Regions from separate parts of the Paenibacillus sp. FSL R5-0766 genome, predicted to be linked through region 2. Evidence: predicted binding sites of a transcription regulator. Region 2 holds the regulator's gene; each other region holds the start of a gene.
The links. Region 2 encodes LexA, which represses DNA repair genes until DNA is damaged. Its sites were predicted from a motif close to CGAACATATGTTCG; they were not measured.

Region 1 (4,687 bases), 730 kb from region 2:
CATAGCCAGCTGGCTTAGTGCAGCATGAAACAGCTGTCCGATATCAGGAGCCTGAAGGCGGTATAATTGCCGTTCTTTGAGACGCAGCCCGTGCGAAGCAAAATGGGAGAACGGACAAGCAACGAACCGCTCCATTCGCGAGACACTCGTCCTCACCTCTGTACCATACAGTCTGCGACTGGTAGCTGTACGTAGTGGCAATGCCCGATTACGATAAAAGATCGATCCCATCAACCGCTCCAGCTGAGGTCTGCTTGTCTCTCGAGATACATGCCAATTGTAGACCGCCCACCACATTTCAGGGATGTCTTCTCCACGGCGCCATTTGCGCAATTGTCCAATGAGCGCAGACAGACTCTGACCTGGATGGGTGACATAGGACCAATGCGCTTCTTCCGAGTTCGCAACCGGTGGTTGAGCGAGTAATGGCTGTTCTTGGAGACCAAACATTTTCCGTGCATGGCGGACAATCTCGGAAGGAAGCAGTGCTTTCCCCTCATCATCAGCAACCGGGTAACTCAGCCACAACTGGCTGCTTGCCGCTGTAAGTGCCGTATAGATCAGGAAACGTTCATCCAGCATCTGTCTTGTTGCTCCTGGTCCAAGCGCCACGCCTCTTTCTGTCAGTAACGCTCTTTCCAGTTCCGTTAATACGCCATCATCCTGAGGTACGGCAGGTAATTCACCATCAACGGCGCCAAGGATAAATACGTATTTGATGTCCTGAAGGCGTGTACGGTCCATGGAACCAACCAATACCTGATCAAGTGCTGGTGGTACCAGACCCAGCTTCAGTTCCGTCAATCCGGTCTCAATCATCCCGGCAAACAGCGTGATATCCAGCCGTTCATTCCCCATCATATCAACCATCTGATCCAATAAATCCAGCACAGCTCCCCACATCTGCCGATGTTCTCTCGACCGTTCGGGGTCACCTTGAGCCTTAGCTTCAGCAGACATGTTCTCCAGCTTCCATGGGATCTCAGCATCTTCCAGCAATCTGTATAGTGCCTCGCACTGGGCTTTGGCTGTCTTTGCCTTTTTCATTCGTTTCTCAAAAACACCCAAGGAATCTGTAATGACCGTTCGGCAGCTCTCCATTAGAGAAAGCATCTGGTCCCGTCCTCGACTACGGCCATCCTGACCGTTGTCTTCCAGCGACAGGCTTGGTACATACTTCCATGGTTTGCCATCAGTCCAGCGATACCCGTGAATACCACAAGCCAGTACATAATTCTCAAGCTGGTCCATATCTTCACGAGTGATGGAACCATCACGCGGAAGTAGCAGATCCGTTTTGACACAGCGAAATACATCCTCGTAACGCCAGTGGCGCCGAACAATATCCAGTGCAGAACGGATAAACTCGGACAATGGATGATGAAGTTCATTTCTTCTGCGGTCCAGAAAGACGGGTACGCCATAATCCCTGAATAGAGGTTCAGCTATATCAGCGTAGGTATCCAACTGCCGGACAAGTACTGCCATATCCCGGTAACGCGCACCTTCGTTTTGTGCCAGGCGCCGCATCTCACGCAGTGCCCCCTCCATCTCAGCTCGTCGGTTTTCCGCTGCAACCAGTCGGATTCCGGAATCAAGGCCTTCACTTTTCCAACGAATTCGCCGGTCGAAACCAGCCTCCAGATGAGCAAGTCCCGGACGATCTTTGTATCTCGGTGGAATCTCCGAATCTAGCACGGTTATATCACTCGGTATACCCAGTTCGTCAGCCATCCCTTTCAGGCGCGCATAGGCACTCGCTGTGGGATAGAACAGTTCCAGTTCTCCAGGCAGTGCGCCGTGATCATAAGGACGATCCAGTGTCAGTGCAATCGTCACGGAAGAGGACTGCAACATCAGCCGACCGATCACACTCATCTCCTGTGGCGTGAATCCCTGAAAGCCATCAATCCAGATCTGGGCATCCTGCAGCAATGCACTTTCCGACAAACGATCTGTCAGCTCAGTCAACGTGTCTTCATCATCAATATATAAATGGGTCAGTTCCTGTTCATAGTCACGATATATCAGATTCAAGTCATGCAACTTGTCCTCCAGAATCGGCGAAGTGGATGAGGTATTCCCTCCAGACAGCCCTTCTTCCAGCAATGATGGATCAACTTCATAACGTTTAAATTCACTATATAAGTCATTTAATTCACCTATAAAACCCAGCTGGCTGCCGGATGCACCAAACAACTTCAATTCTTCCTTACGGCGCTGGATGACCTTGTAGAGCAGCATCTTTTTGCCTTCGGCTCCGATCGGAATACGAGCAGAACCACCTGCTTCCTGCATTACACGATAGGCTAAACGGCGAAAGCCGAGCACTTCTGCACGCATGGTACCTTTAATTGCTCCAGAAGACACCAATGCCTGCTCTGTGCGAAAGGAACTCTGTTCCGGAACGAGTAAAATCAAAGGTTTACCTTGCGGTTCTTGTTGAAGCAGGGTTGTAATTTCCCGGGTAATCAGCGAGCTTTTGCCGCTGCCTGCCCGGCCAATAACAAAACGAACGGACATGTCTAATCCTCCAAACTACACGTACAAGATTTTAATTCCCAGTATAACATATCTGACTTGGTTCGGAACATACGTTTGCCACTATCCGGTAAAAACGGAGATCATCTCCGTTAACACAGCCAAACAGCAAAAAGCCCGCAGCTACCACACTGTGGACTTTTTGCCAAAAGTATCATTCATTTAAAATTCACTTTATCTCACGAGAGATTAAAAAAAGTGAAACCAGACTCTTCTAATTCTTTTTACTACGCACTTCGAAAATAGCAAATTTCAGGTAATGTCCTTCATCCACGCCTAAAATTTGCGGGTGGTCCTTACCTGCTGCCTTCCAGTCAATTAGACGCAGCACTTTGCCTGCATCTTCCGCTGCATCCGCAATCGTATCCAGGAAAAGGTCAGGACGCATGTGATACGAACAGCTGGCTGTCACCAGATATCCGCCCTCATTAACCAGTTTCATTCCTTGCAGGTTGATATCCTTATATCCACGGCATGCACCTTTGACTGCTGATTTCGTTTTGGCAAATGCAGGAGGATCAAGGATGACGACATCAAATGTTTTACCGCCAGCTGCCAGCGCTTTGGATGTATCTACTTTCTGTTCGCCTGCACGTGCACGTACGGTACGTTCATCCAGCCCTTTCACTTGTTCACGCAAGTACTGGAATGCATCAGCAACTACGAACTCAACACGGTCGGTAAAACCGTTCAGCTCCACATTTGTTCGTGCACTCTCAATGGCATGCTCCGAAATATCAAGACAAGTCACTTTTTTGGCTCCATACTTGCAAGCATTCAACGTGAAACTGCCTGTGTGTGAGAAGCACTCCAGCACAGTGGCACCATCCCAATAAGGGAATGTAACTACTTTACCGCTTTTATTCACAGGCAAGAGCTGCTCTGTGCCATCCTGCTCAGTCGTTTGTAGTGTGATTCCACTCTTGTAGCCCCAACCCTTCATGAGCGGTTCGATGGCTGCACGATTCTCGCGTTGGTCGAAGAAGTAACCTGTCTTCTGTCCTTCCACGATATCCACTTTAATGAGTAGTCCATTTTCTGTAACGGTGACATGTCGTGGGCACTCTCCGTACAGTGGACCCTTGGTCTGCTCCAAACCTTCCAGTTCACGAATTGAGACATCACTGCGCTCATATATGCCTTCTGGCTGCATTACTTCAATGAGTGCCTGTACGATGGCTTCACGGCAATGATCCATGCCAAGTGTAAGCAACTGTACAACGAGGACGCTGCCAAATCGATCAACGATCAATCCTGGCAGAAAATCTGCTTCGCCATAAACGAGGCGGTATGCCTCTCCATCCTGGATAAAACGTTCCCGATGACGCAAGCAATCGCGGAAACGCGCTGCAAAGAACGCCGTATCCATCTGTTCGGACTCCAGCGGTTGATAAGATACAACTCTTACCGTGATCTGAGATGCGAGATTGTAATATCCTGTCGCCAGATAGCGACCTTGATGATTCAATACATTGACCAGATCTCCCGGCTCCGGGTTTCCGTCAACAGAGGCAATTTCATTGTTAAATATCCATGGATGTGCATGTTCTAGCCGCTTTTTGCGACTGCGTTCGAGTGTAACTGATGGCAAGGTAGATCCACTTCTTTCATAGTTAGTTGAAAAGATAGGTTTGGTGCAAAGGAGACGCTACGGCGACGAATTGTTCCTCTGATCGCTGTTATCCCCAGATTTTTTTGAACTCCCTTTTCTCAAAGGGAAAATCCGGGGATAAAGGCGAGCGCTTCGCTTCTTCGGTAACAATTTCGTCTTCTTCGCTGCGTTTGCACGAATCACCGTATCTTTCGAATTGGGGTGGGGCAGTTGAGAGCATGTTGGCGCTAAGCTGTTACTTTAAGCGCTGTATGAGTGACACTACAGCGACGATTTGTTCCTCTGATCGCTGTTGTCTCCAGATTTTTTTGATTCCCCTTTCCTAAAGGGAAAATCCGGACACAAAGGCGCACGCTTCGCTTCTTCAGATTCGATTTCGTCTTCTTCGCTGCGTTTGCACGAATCACCGTATCTTTCGAATTGGGGTGGGGTAATTTAGGTCGCTTCCCTCTGAATTCCTTTAGGCTTGTCATGGTTGTCTTTATTTACTCATAGGATGAGTTAAGGAACCGGACGGAAGGAATGATTTTGTAT
Region 2 (4,687 bases):
TCACGGACACTTCTGATATTTTTAAACCATCAAGTTCATATTCGATTGCTTCACCTGTTTCTGCTACTTCCTCTTGCTTAGTTTCTTCTTTTGCCTGCTCAGTGTCTTCTAATACAGGCGTTTCTACTAGATCTGTTTCAGTTGATTTCACTGGCGCTGTATTGGCTGTTTTTTCTGTCTCACTTCCACATGCTGTTATTGCTATAGTCAGCATTAAAGCTGACAATAAAAGTGATGCTTTTTTCAAGATGATTCCTCCAATATATGTATTCTGCATATAGTCTATCAGACCAAGGTATATTTTTCTATGTAAATGAGTGGATAAGGAAAAGCTAATACATGTGGAGTCGCAACTAGAAGGGGATAGCCTCTCATAAACCTTAATAAAGGTCATTGTATCAGTCAGTCTGTCCTAGATGGTCGCGAACTTCTAACTTCTTGCGGCACCTTGTCTTTAGGCATCTCAGTTGTTCTTATCAGGCAACGGCTGAACATTCAGTCATTTCTCCTTAGGCATTCATCCTTTTACTCAGATATTAGAATACCTGCTACGATAATAGATGTTTTCCATGAGACTGTTGAGTTTAAAGCCAGAACTCACCTACTATCGCAGTAAGCTGATACTGTCTATAGAATGAAAGACTTACATAGCACCCTCATAAGGCAACTTGATAGCCACGAATAGAAAGGAATACTAGCTTTCACTCTTTCAAAATTCCAACCATCGTTCAAATACATACAAATGGATGTTTCATTTGTATGTTGAAAGTTTCATATAGAAGAGGTATACTTTAATTGAATTTTGAACAATTAAATTTTTAATAATTAATTGGAGATGTTAATATGGATCAGGCAAAACAACTTGTGACAGAACAACGTACATTTTTTTATACAGGACAAACTAAAAAAATCGAGTATCGGATTAATGCGCTTCAACAGCTTAGAAAGGGAATTGAAAAGTTTCAGCAACGGATTCAAGACGCACTTCGGGCGGATCTGAACAAATCTGAGGCGGAAGCTTACGGTTCCGAGATTCGCGTTGTTCTGGGTGAACTGGATTTTGCATTAGAACACCTGCAGGAATGGGCTGCACCAAAACAAGTCCCAACCAATTCGGCTATGCCGGATGGGGTGAGTACCATTTACCCTGAACCATACGGAGTGGCTCTTATTATTGCACCTTGGAACTATCCTTTCCAACTGGCCTTTGGTCCACTGATTGGAGCAATTGCAGCCGGTAACTGTGCAGTTATCAAGCCTTCTGAATTAACACCAGCCGTATCTCGTCTGACGTATGATCTGATTCAGGAGATCTTCCCTCAGGAGTATATTGCGGTTATGGAAGGCGAAGTTGAGGCTAGCACAGCATTGTTGAAAGAGAAGTTTGATTATATTTTCTTCACAGGCAGCACAGGTGTTGGTCGCATTGTTATGAAGGCAGCTGCGGAGCACTTGACTCCTGTAACTCTTGAGTTGGGTGGTAAGAGTCCTGCTATTGTCCATAGTGATGCAGATCTGAAGCTGGTGGCCCAACGTATTGTTCGTGGTAAATTCCTGAATGCGGGGCAAACATGCGTTGCTCCGGATTATTTGCTTGTACATGAACAAGTTCATGACGAATTGATCAATCTGATTGGCGCAGAGATCAAAGATAAATTTGGGGATGATGTGTTACAGAACGCTGATTTTCCGCATATTGTTAACGCGCGTAACTTTGATCGGTTGTCGAAGTTCCTTACAGATGGGAAAACGCTGATAGGTGGACGGTCTGTGTGTGAGCAGTTGCTGATTGAGCCAACTGTACTTGGGGATGTGAACTGGGAATCGGCTGTCATGCAAGAAGAAATCTTCGGTCCGATTCTTCCTGTATTTACGTACAGTGACCTGAATCCTATGCTGGATGAGATTGTTCGCCGGCCAAAACCATTGGCGCTATATCTCTTCACACAGGATGAGCAACTGCAGGATCAGGTTCTGAATCAAGTATCCTTCGGTGGGGGATGTATTAATGACACACTTTCTCATATGACTTCACACTATCTCCCGTTTGGTGGTGTAGGAGAGAGCGGTATGGGCTCATATCACGGACAACAGAGCTTTGATGTGTTCTCGCATCACAAGAGTGTTCTGAAACGCAGTGAATAATTGGCCGCAAAAAAACATGAAAAAAAGAGGTTGTCCTGTTGATCAGGACAACCTCTTTCGTATTTCATTACATCTAGTTTGTTACTCAAGTTAAATATTAATGAATATCTCGGAAAAGGCCAATGACTTTACCCAGAATACTAACATGTTTCAAACGTAAAGGTTCGAAGGTCGCATTCTCCGGTTGAAGGCGAATATGATCTTTCTCTTTATAGAACGTTTTCACTGTAGCTTCATCGTCTTCAGTCATTGCAACGACGATATCACCGTTATCAGCAGTTTGCTGTTGACGGACAATAACGTAATCTCCATTAACGATTCCAGCTTCCACCATACTATCTCCGACTACTGAAAGCATAAACACTTTTTGTTCGCCTACATAATGTGTAGGAAGAGGGAAGTAGTCTTCAATGTTCTCGGTTGCAGTGATTGGAACCCCGGCTGTAACTTTACCAACGACAGGAATACGTGCAACGCTATGAGCAAATTGATGAGAATGCTCAGATTCTTCCTGGCTCAAAAGCTCAATGGCTCTTGGCTTGGTAGGGTCGCGTCGGATCAAACCTTTTTTCTCCAAACGATCCAAATGTCCATGTACTGTTGAGCTGGAAGCTAGTCCAACCGCTTCACCAATTTCCCGTACGGAAGGAGGATACCCCTTCAACCGGACTTCATTTCGTATAAACTCCAGAATAGCCTGCTGCCTGCTGGATATCTTCGACATACCGTATCAACCCCATTTTAGTAACGTTTGGGAAAATTATAACATAGAACCTCCGTTCGTACAAACATAAGTTCTAAATAAAATAGCATTAAATCAGTGTTTTTTAACTTTTAGAACAGCATCTGTCCAAAATCCAGAGCATAATACTGCAAATGTGCAAATGCTTTGCAAAAGAACTTCATATATGATATATCTCCCTTCGAAAAATAAGCGAACAATTGTTCTAAAAATCTATTGAACAAAACAAGTGTTCGTGTTATATTGATTTCAACAGATAGGAACAAACGTTTGGAGGCGGGTATTTAATGAGATATTCTACTTATCAAAGCATTTATGAACCGATGAATTCGGAACTGGTGAAGTCTAACATAGGGAACTACAAGAAGGTTTTAGCGCGTTTCAAGATTTCTTCATGGATGTTAAAGGTAGCCATTACCTCTATGATTATATTTATTGGATGCAGCACCGTTTTAACTGTATTTGCCGGCAATGAGAATGATGTTCTGCCTGGAGGAAAGATAGCTGTTTCACAAGGGGAAACATTATGGAGTATTTCTTTGGAACATAAACCGACGAATATGGATACACGTATTTATATAGAAGCAATTAAGAAAGTGAATCAACTTCATACAACTTCCATCCAAGTGGGACAAGTACTAGCTCTACCGCAATTTGCAGAATAAAATGCACATCAATGAGTGTTAGCGCGTGTCAGCTTGACAAGTAGCCTTTATAATGGCAAAGTTAATATGACTTTGTATTTTTGGAGGGGACAAGCTTGGATATAGATAGTCTGGTAGCACGCATTAACGAATTGGCTCGTAAGCAAAAGTCCACTGGATTGTCGGAGGAAGAACTTGCTGAACGTGCCGAGCTAAGAGAGATTTATTTGAGCAATATTCGCAGTAATTTCAGACAACAACTGGATACCATTGAGATTGTTGATGAGGAGAATGACAAAGGCCACCAAGGCAAACTCAAACACTAACGAAACCTAATGATATCATTATGATATTTAGGTTTCTTCCTGTTATTTTGAGTGTGCAATTTATAGGGGGAAATGTTGGTTTACAGTTATGTAAGCCGATACAAAGACACATAAGGGGGATTCTCATGTCGCGTTCGTTCGAGAGAACGGTTAAGAAAAATTCCAAGCAGTTAAATCAGCAACGCAAAAAAAGTGGTCAACCAATCACAGGTACACCAGGTGAAGAAGTCTTTAAGGGACGCAGCTTGTTGTTCCCAATATTTTTGATCGGTCTCGCCTTTTTGTATCTGTTTATGAGCACATTCCTTGTGCAAGCTCCAATGACAACTTGGGACTGGGTGACCATGCTGCTTTACGTATTTTTGGCAGTCATCTTCATGCTTCGCCGTCCATACATCAAGATTAGCAGTAATCGGATTATAACGACGAAGGGTAATCGTGAACGTTCAATTGGGGTTGACGATATCGTCAAATTCAGAATTGAACCAGGTACAGTTGTTATCGAACATAACAGTCGCGGGAAAAGATGGGTGTTTACCAAGTTATTGAACCGTTACGATACAGATGCGATTGCAGAACGTTTGCTGAAATTTGCAAAAGCACACCAGATCACCGTGGAAACCGTCGAAAAGTAATTATTGCATAAAGGGGTAGATGATCGGAATGGCGTTAAAAGCGATTTTGTTCGACCTGGATGATACTTTATTATGGGATGAGCGTAGTGTTCGAGAAGCTTTTCATGAGACTTGTCTAATCGCAGCGCAAGAGACTGGGGTCAAACCAGAAGAACTTGAAGAAGCTGTTCGTAATGAGGCACGTGGGCTGTATGA
Region 3 (4,687 bases), 1.6 Mb from region 2:
AGGTACAGACGGTACTGGTGAAGGCGACGCTGGCGGTAACGGTGGCGGTACTGACACAGAAGGACAGACGGACGGTCAAACTGATGGCCAAACTGATGGTCAAACGGACGGACAGACGGATGAAACTGAGGAAGAACCAACTGACAATTCACCGTCTAATGTGACTGTTGCAGAAGATGGGAAATCAGGGAATATTACGAACTTTAAAGTTAACGGTAGTGCAGGGCAACCTGTAACGGTTACGATCAAAGCAACAGGTAATAGCTGGCTTGAAGTGTACAAAGGCGAAAACTCCAGTGGAGAGAAGTTGGAGTATGGTAACACAGCCGAAGGTGACAGCTATACCTTTGAGTTGGATAGTGCAGGTATGTATATTAAGTCCGGTTACGCTGCAGCGACCACGATTGAGGTTGGCGGGCAAGTTGTAACGGATGGCAAGGCGACCAATCGGATTCGTTTGAAGCTTGGTGAAGACAGTAGTAGCACTACTTCTTCCACAGGTGTTGAAAATGGATCAACGGATGCTACAGGGGGGACCACGGGTAGCGAATAACCCAGTCAACTGCAGGAGACAATAATCGTGTCTTAACTTGCAGTTAACTTTTGGTGAAGTGAGGTGGATGGCTGTGACAGTCAGCTGGATCGTAACAGGTTTAGGGATCATTGTCAGCCTCCTGGGTTATTACTTGACTCCAAGTGCTTGGGGTTACGGAATATTGGGTTTTGGACTTGCACATGTACTTTTGGGTGTGCTCGATATGTTCAGACAGCCCAACCGGAGCCGCTACTAGTTGGAGGATGGACCAGCAAAGCATTTTTGGCAGCCACTTCAAGTGGAAGCCAAAAATGCTTTTTCTCTTTGTGTAAAACAGCTTGAAATTAGACTTTTGCTTAAGGTATCCTCTATAATGTTACAGAACATACGATTAACTGAAAGGGTGACTGGTTTGAGTTCAGAAAATTCATTTGATATCGTGTCCAAAATGGACTTGCAAGAACTGACAAATGCCGTTACACAAACCGAGAAGGAAATTGGCACTCGTTATGACTTCAAGGGCAGCAAGAGCAGCCTGAAACTGGATAAGGATGCGTTAACGATCGTATCTGATGATGAGACCAAACTCAAGGCTGTTATTGACGTGCTGCAATCCAAAATGGCGAAGCGTGGTCTACCATTGAAAAACATCGATTACGCAAAGGTAGAGCCAGCGTCTTCTGGTACAGTCCGCCAGCGTTTGAATTTTAAACAGGGGATTGATCAGGACATCGCCAAGAAAATCAATATCCTGATTCGGGATTCCAAGATGAAGGTAAAGAGTCAGATTCAGGGAGACCAACTCCGGGTAACTGGTAAGAGTAAAAATGATTTGCAAGCTGTCATGCAGCTGCTAAATGGTGCTAACCTGCCTCTGGATTTGCAATATACAAATTTCAAGTAATATGGCCTTTTTGTAGCAAAAGTGTTTTTTGACACGGTATTGGGCGTATATTATACTAAGTGTGCATTGCTGGCAGTCAAGCATCAAGTCCAGTCCTCATCGTTTGCTGACTTTGTGAAAAGCAGTACATCTTCTGGAAGTCACCGGAACGTTTAAAGCGTTTTGCTTTTGAGCGGTTGACTTTATTTTTTGCGTTTCTACATAGTGGGATCATGTTAATATGGATTGACATTGAAACTTGTACATTTCATGTTCCGGATGATGATAACGGGATTATGATGATTGTTTGGAGTAATGGAGGATATGAGGGAGGGCGTCTTGTGAATTTACCCAACCGGATTACGCTTGCACGAATTTGCTTAATCCCTTTTTTGATGGTGTTCCTGCTCGTGGATTTTCCATTTTATCCAGAGCCGTTGCAGCTTGGAAGCTTTTCGCTTCCGTATAATCAACTGATTGCTGCTGTTATTTTTATCATCGCCGCAAGCACAGATGGAATTGACGGATACCTTGCGCGGAAAAATAACATGGTTACCAATCTGGGGAAACTGCTCGATCCACTCGCAGACAAGCTGCTGGTTACTGCAGTTTTGATCTCGCTTGTGGAGATGGGCAAGCTGGATTCCTGGATTGCAGTTGTGATTATTAGTCGTGAATTTGCAGTTACCGGCTTGCGTCAAATTGCATTGCTGGATGGTTCGGTTGTTGCCGCCAGTGCTTGGGGCAAGCTGAAGACTGTAGTGCAGATTGTGGCGATTGTGCTGTTGCTGTTGAACAATTTCCCGTTTTCATACACGGGTATTCACGTTGATATTATCGCGGTATGGGCAGCAGCGCTTATTACCATCTGGTCGGGTATCGATTACTTTATCAAAAACAAAAACCTGCTTCATTTTACAAAAGCATAATGGTTTGTTCTTAAATGGGTAATCATGAAGGAAGCATTGGGTCAGGGGCAATAGGAAATTATCCTATTGCCCTTTGATCACTCACCACGTGTACAGGAGGATGCTCAATGAAGGCAGAAATCATTGCAGTTGGCACAGAGCTACTGCTTGGACAAATCGTCAATACCAATGCCAGATACCTATCCCGTGAATTGGCTGCGATGGGGATCGATGTATATTTCCAAACGGTGGTTGGGGATAACCTGAACCGGCTTAGTGAAGCTATTCGCATTGCGCAGAGCCGTGCAGACGTTATTTTATTTTCCGGTGGCATCGGACCTACCCAAGATGATCTGACCAAGGATGCGCTCGCAGCTGTTCTTAACCGGAAACTGCATACAGATCGAATGGCAATGGACAAAATTGAGAGCTTTTTCAGAGATCGTAATGTGGACATGACAGAGAATAACCGACGTCAGGCGATCGTTATTGATGGCGGAACACCTCTGGCCAACGAAACAGGCCTTGCGGCTGGAAATGCGATTTCTGACAATGACAAATATTATGTTGTGATGCCTGGACCACCTAAAGAGTTGATTCCAATGTTTGAACAGGAAGTCAAACCTTGGCTGTTCCAGCATGTACTCACTGAAGAGATGCCGATCTATTCCCGAATGCTGAAATTCGCAGGTATTGGTGAATCTGCTCTGGAAGATCGACTTCTGGATCTGATTGACGCGCAGACAGACCCTACGATTGCTCCTTACGCGAGTGAAGGCGAAGTTACGGTACGTGTCTCCACAAAGGCTGCGAGTGAGGGAGAGGCGAAGCTGAAGCTGGATGCGATGGAGGTTCAGATTCGGGAGCGTTTGACAGAACATCTCTACGCGAACGAGGATGTGCCTATAGAGTACACGATTGTAACCATGATGTCTGACATGGGGCTGACGCTGAGCGCTGCTGAGAGCTGTACAGGAGGGCTTGTCATGCAAAGTCTGACCTCTGTACCCGGAAGTGCATCAATGCTCAAAGGTGGAATTGTTTGTTACTCCAATGAAATTAAAGAAAAGCTGCTGAATGTGCCTCATGATTATCTGGAAGGTGAAGATGCACCTGGGGCGGTAAGCCCTGAGGTTGCAAAAGTGCTTGCTGAGCAGATCCGCATGATTGGCGATGCTGATTTTGGCTTGGCTGTTACCGGTGTAGCTGGACCGGGATATTCGGAACGCAAACCACCCGGACTTGTCTTCATCGCTCTTGCTGAACGTGGAAAAGAGACGGAAATTCATGAGCTGCGTATTAATGGTAATCGCGAGACGGTTCGCATTCGTTCAGCCAAAGCGATTCTCTATCGCTTATGGCAAAAACTTGTGGCGATGGATTGATTAGTTAATCGCTTCGATTGCATTTACAGTTCCAAGCAAGTATAATTAAGGAAGACGGAAGAACCGTAGAATTAGGCTTTACAGCCTTGTTTACGGTTCTTTTTTCTGTTTAATGGAAAGTTTCCTTGAGGAAGAGGCGCCTCGGCCTTTACAAAAAAAACGAATGTATGTTCGAAAAAAAGCTTGGCAAACGTGTTAAAACAAGGTATCATTATCTTATAAACAGTAAAGGGTGTGAGCTTATTGTCAGACCGTCGTGCCGCGCTTGATATGGCGCTCCGTCAAATAGAGAAGCAATTTGGTAAAGGATCCATCATGAAACTGGGTGAGTCCACTCATATGAATGTGGAAATTATTCCCAGCGGTTCCTTGGCTTTGGATATTGCATTAGGAACAGGCGGCTTGCCTAAAGGCCGTATTGTTGAAATATATGGACCTGAATCCTCTGGTAAAACAACCGTAGCATTGCATGCTATCGCTGAAGTACAAAGAGCGGGTGGACAAGCTGCATTTATCGATGCCGAGCATGCTCTTGACCCACAATACGCAAGCAAACTTGGTGTTAATATTGATGAATTGCTTCTGTCTCAGCCAGATACGGGTGAGCAAGGGCTGGAAATTGCAGAAGCTCTTGTTCGCAGTGGTGCAGTAGATATCGTCGTTATTGACTCTGTAGCCGCATTGGTTCCAAAAGCAGAGATTGAAGGCGAAATGGGTGATTCACACGTTGGTTTGCAAGCGCGTTTGATGTCTCAGGCGCTGCGTAAACTGTCTGGTGCAATCAGCAAATCCAAAACAATCGCAATCTTCATTAACCAGCTTCGTGAGAAAGTCGGCGTTATGTTTGGTAACCCGGAAACAACACCTGGTGGTCGTGCTCTGAAGTTTTATTCTACAGTACGTCTGGATGTGCGTCGTATTGAGAGTATCAAATCAGGCAATGACATGATTGGTAATCGTACTCGTATTAAAGTTG

Region 1: the regulator LexA is predicted to act here: its motif matches at 2,588-2,601, upstream of addB (helicase-exonuclease AddAB subunit AddB).
Region 3: the regulator LexA is predicted to act here: its motif matches at 3,872-3,885, upstream of recA (recombinase RecA).

The regions. Positions count from the first base shown of each region.
Region 1 covers NZ_CP150227.1:4,871,564-4,876,250, forward strand. Annotated here, with positions in the region: gene addB (helicase-exonuclease AddAB subunit AddB) at 1-2,523, opposite strand, end outside; gene MKY66_RS21140 (class I SAM-dependent rRNA methyltransferase) at 2,756-4,132, opposite strand; gene MKY66_RS21145 (Na/Pi symporter) at 4,686-4,687, shown strand, end outside.
Region 2 covers NZ_CP150227.1:4,141,447-4,146,133, reverse strand. Annotated here, with positions in the region: gene MKY66_RS17795 (hypothetical protein) at 1-247, opposite strand, end outside; gene MKY66_RS17790 (aldehyde dehydrogenase) at 844-2,145, shown strand; gene lexA (transcriptional repressor LexA) at 2,243-2,869, opposite strand; gene MKY66_RS17780 (LysM peptidoglycan-binding domain-containing protein) at 3,175-3,552, shown strand; gene MKY66_RS17775 (DUF896 domain-containing protein) at 3,648-3,857, shown strand; gene MKY66_RS17770 (hypothetical protein) at 3,983-4,492, shown strand; gene MKY66_RS17765 (HAD family hydrolase) at 4,521-4,687, shown strand, end outside.
Region 3 covers NZ_CP150227.1:2,530,432-2,535,118, forward strand. Annotated here, with positions in the region: gene MKY66_RS11465 (RodZ domain-containing protein) at 1-553, shown strand, start outside; gene MKY66_RS11470 (hypothetical protein) at 627-791, shown strand; gene MKY66_RS11475 (YajQ family cyclic di-GMP-binding protein) at 948-1,439, shown strand; gene pgsA (CDP-diacylglycerol--glycerol-3-phosphate 3-phosphatidyltransferase) at 1,760-2,347, shown strand; gene MKY66_RS11485 (competence/damage-inducible protein A) at 2,455-3,711, shown strand; gene recA (recombinase RecA) at 3,955-4,687, shown strand, end outside.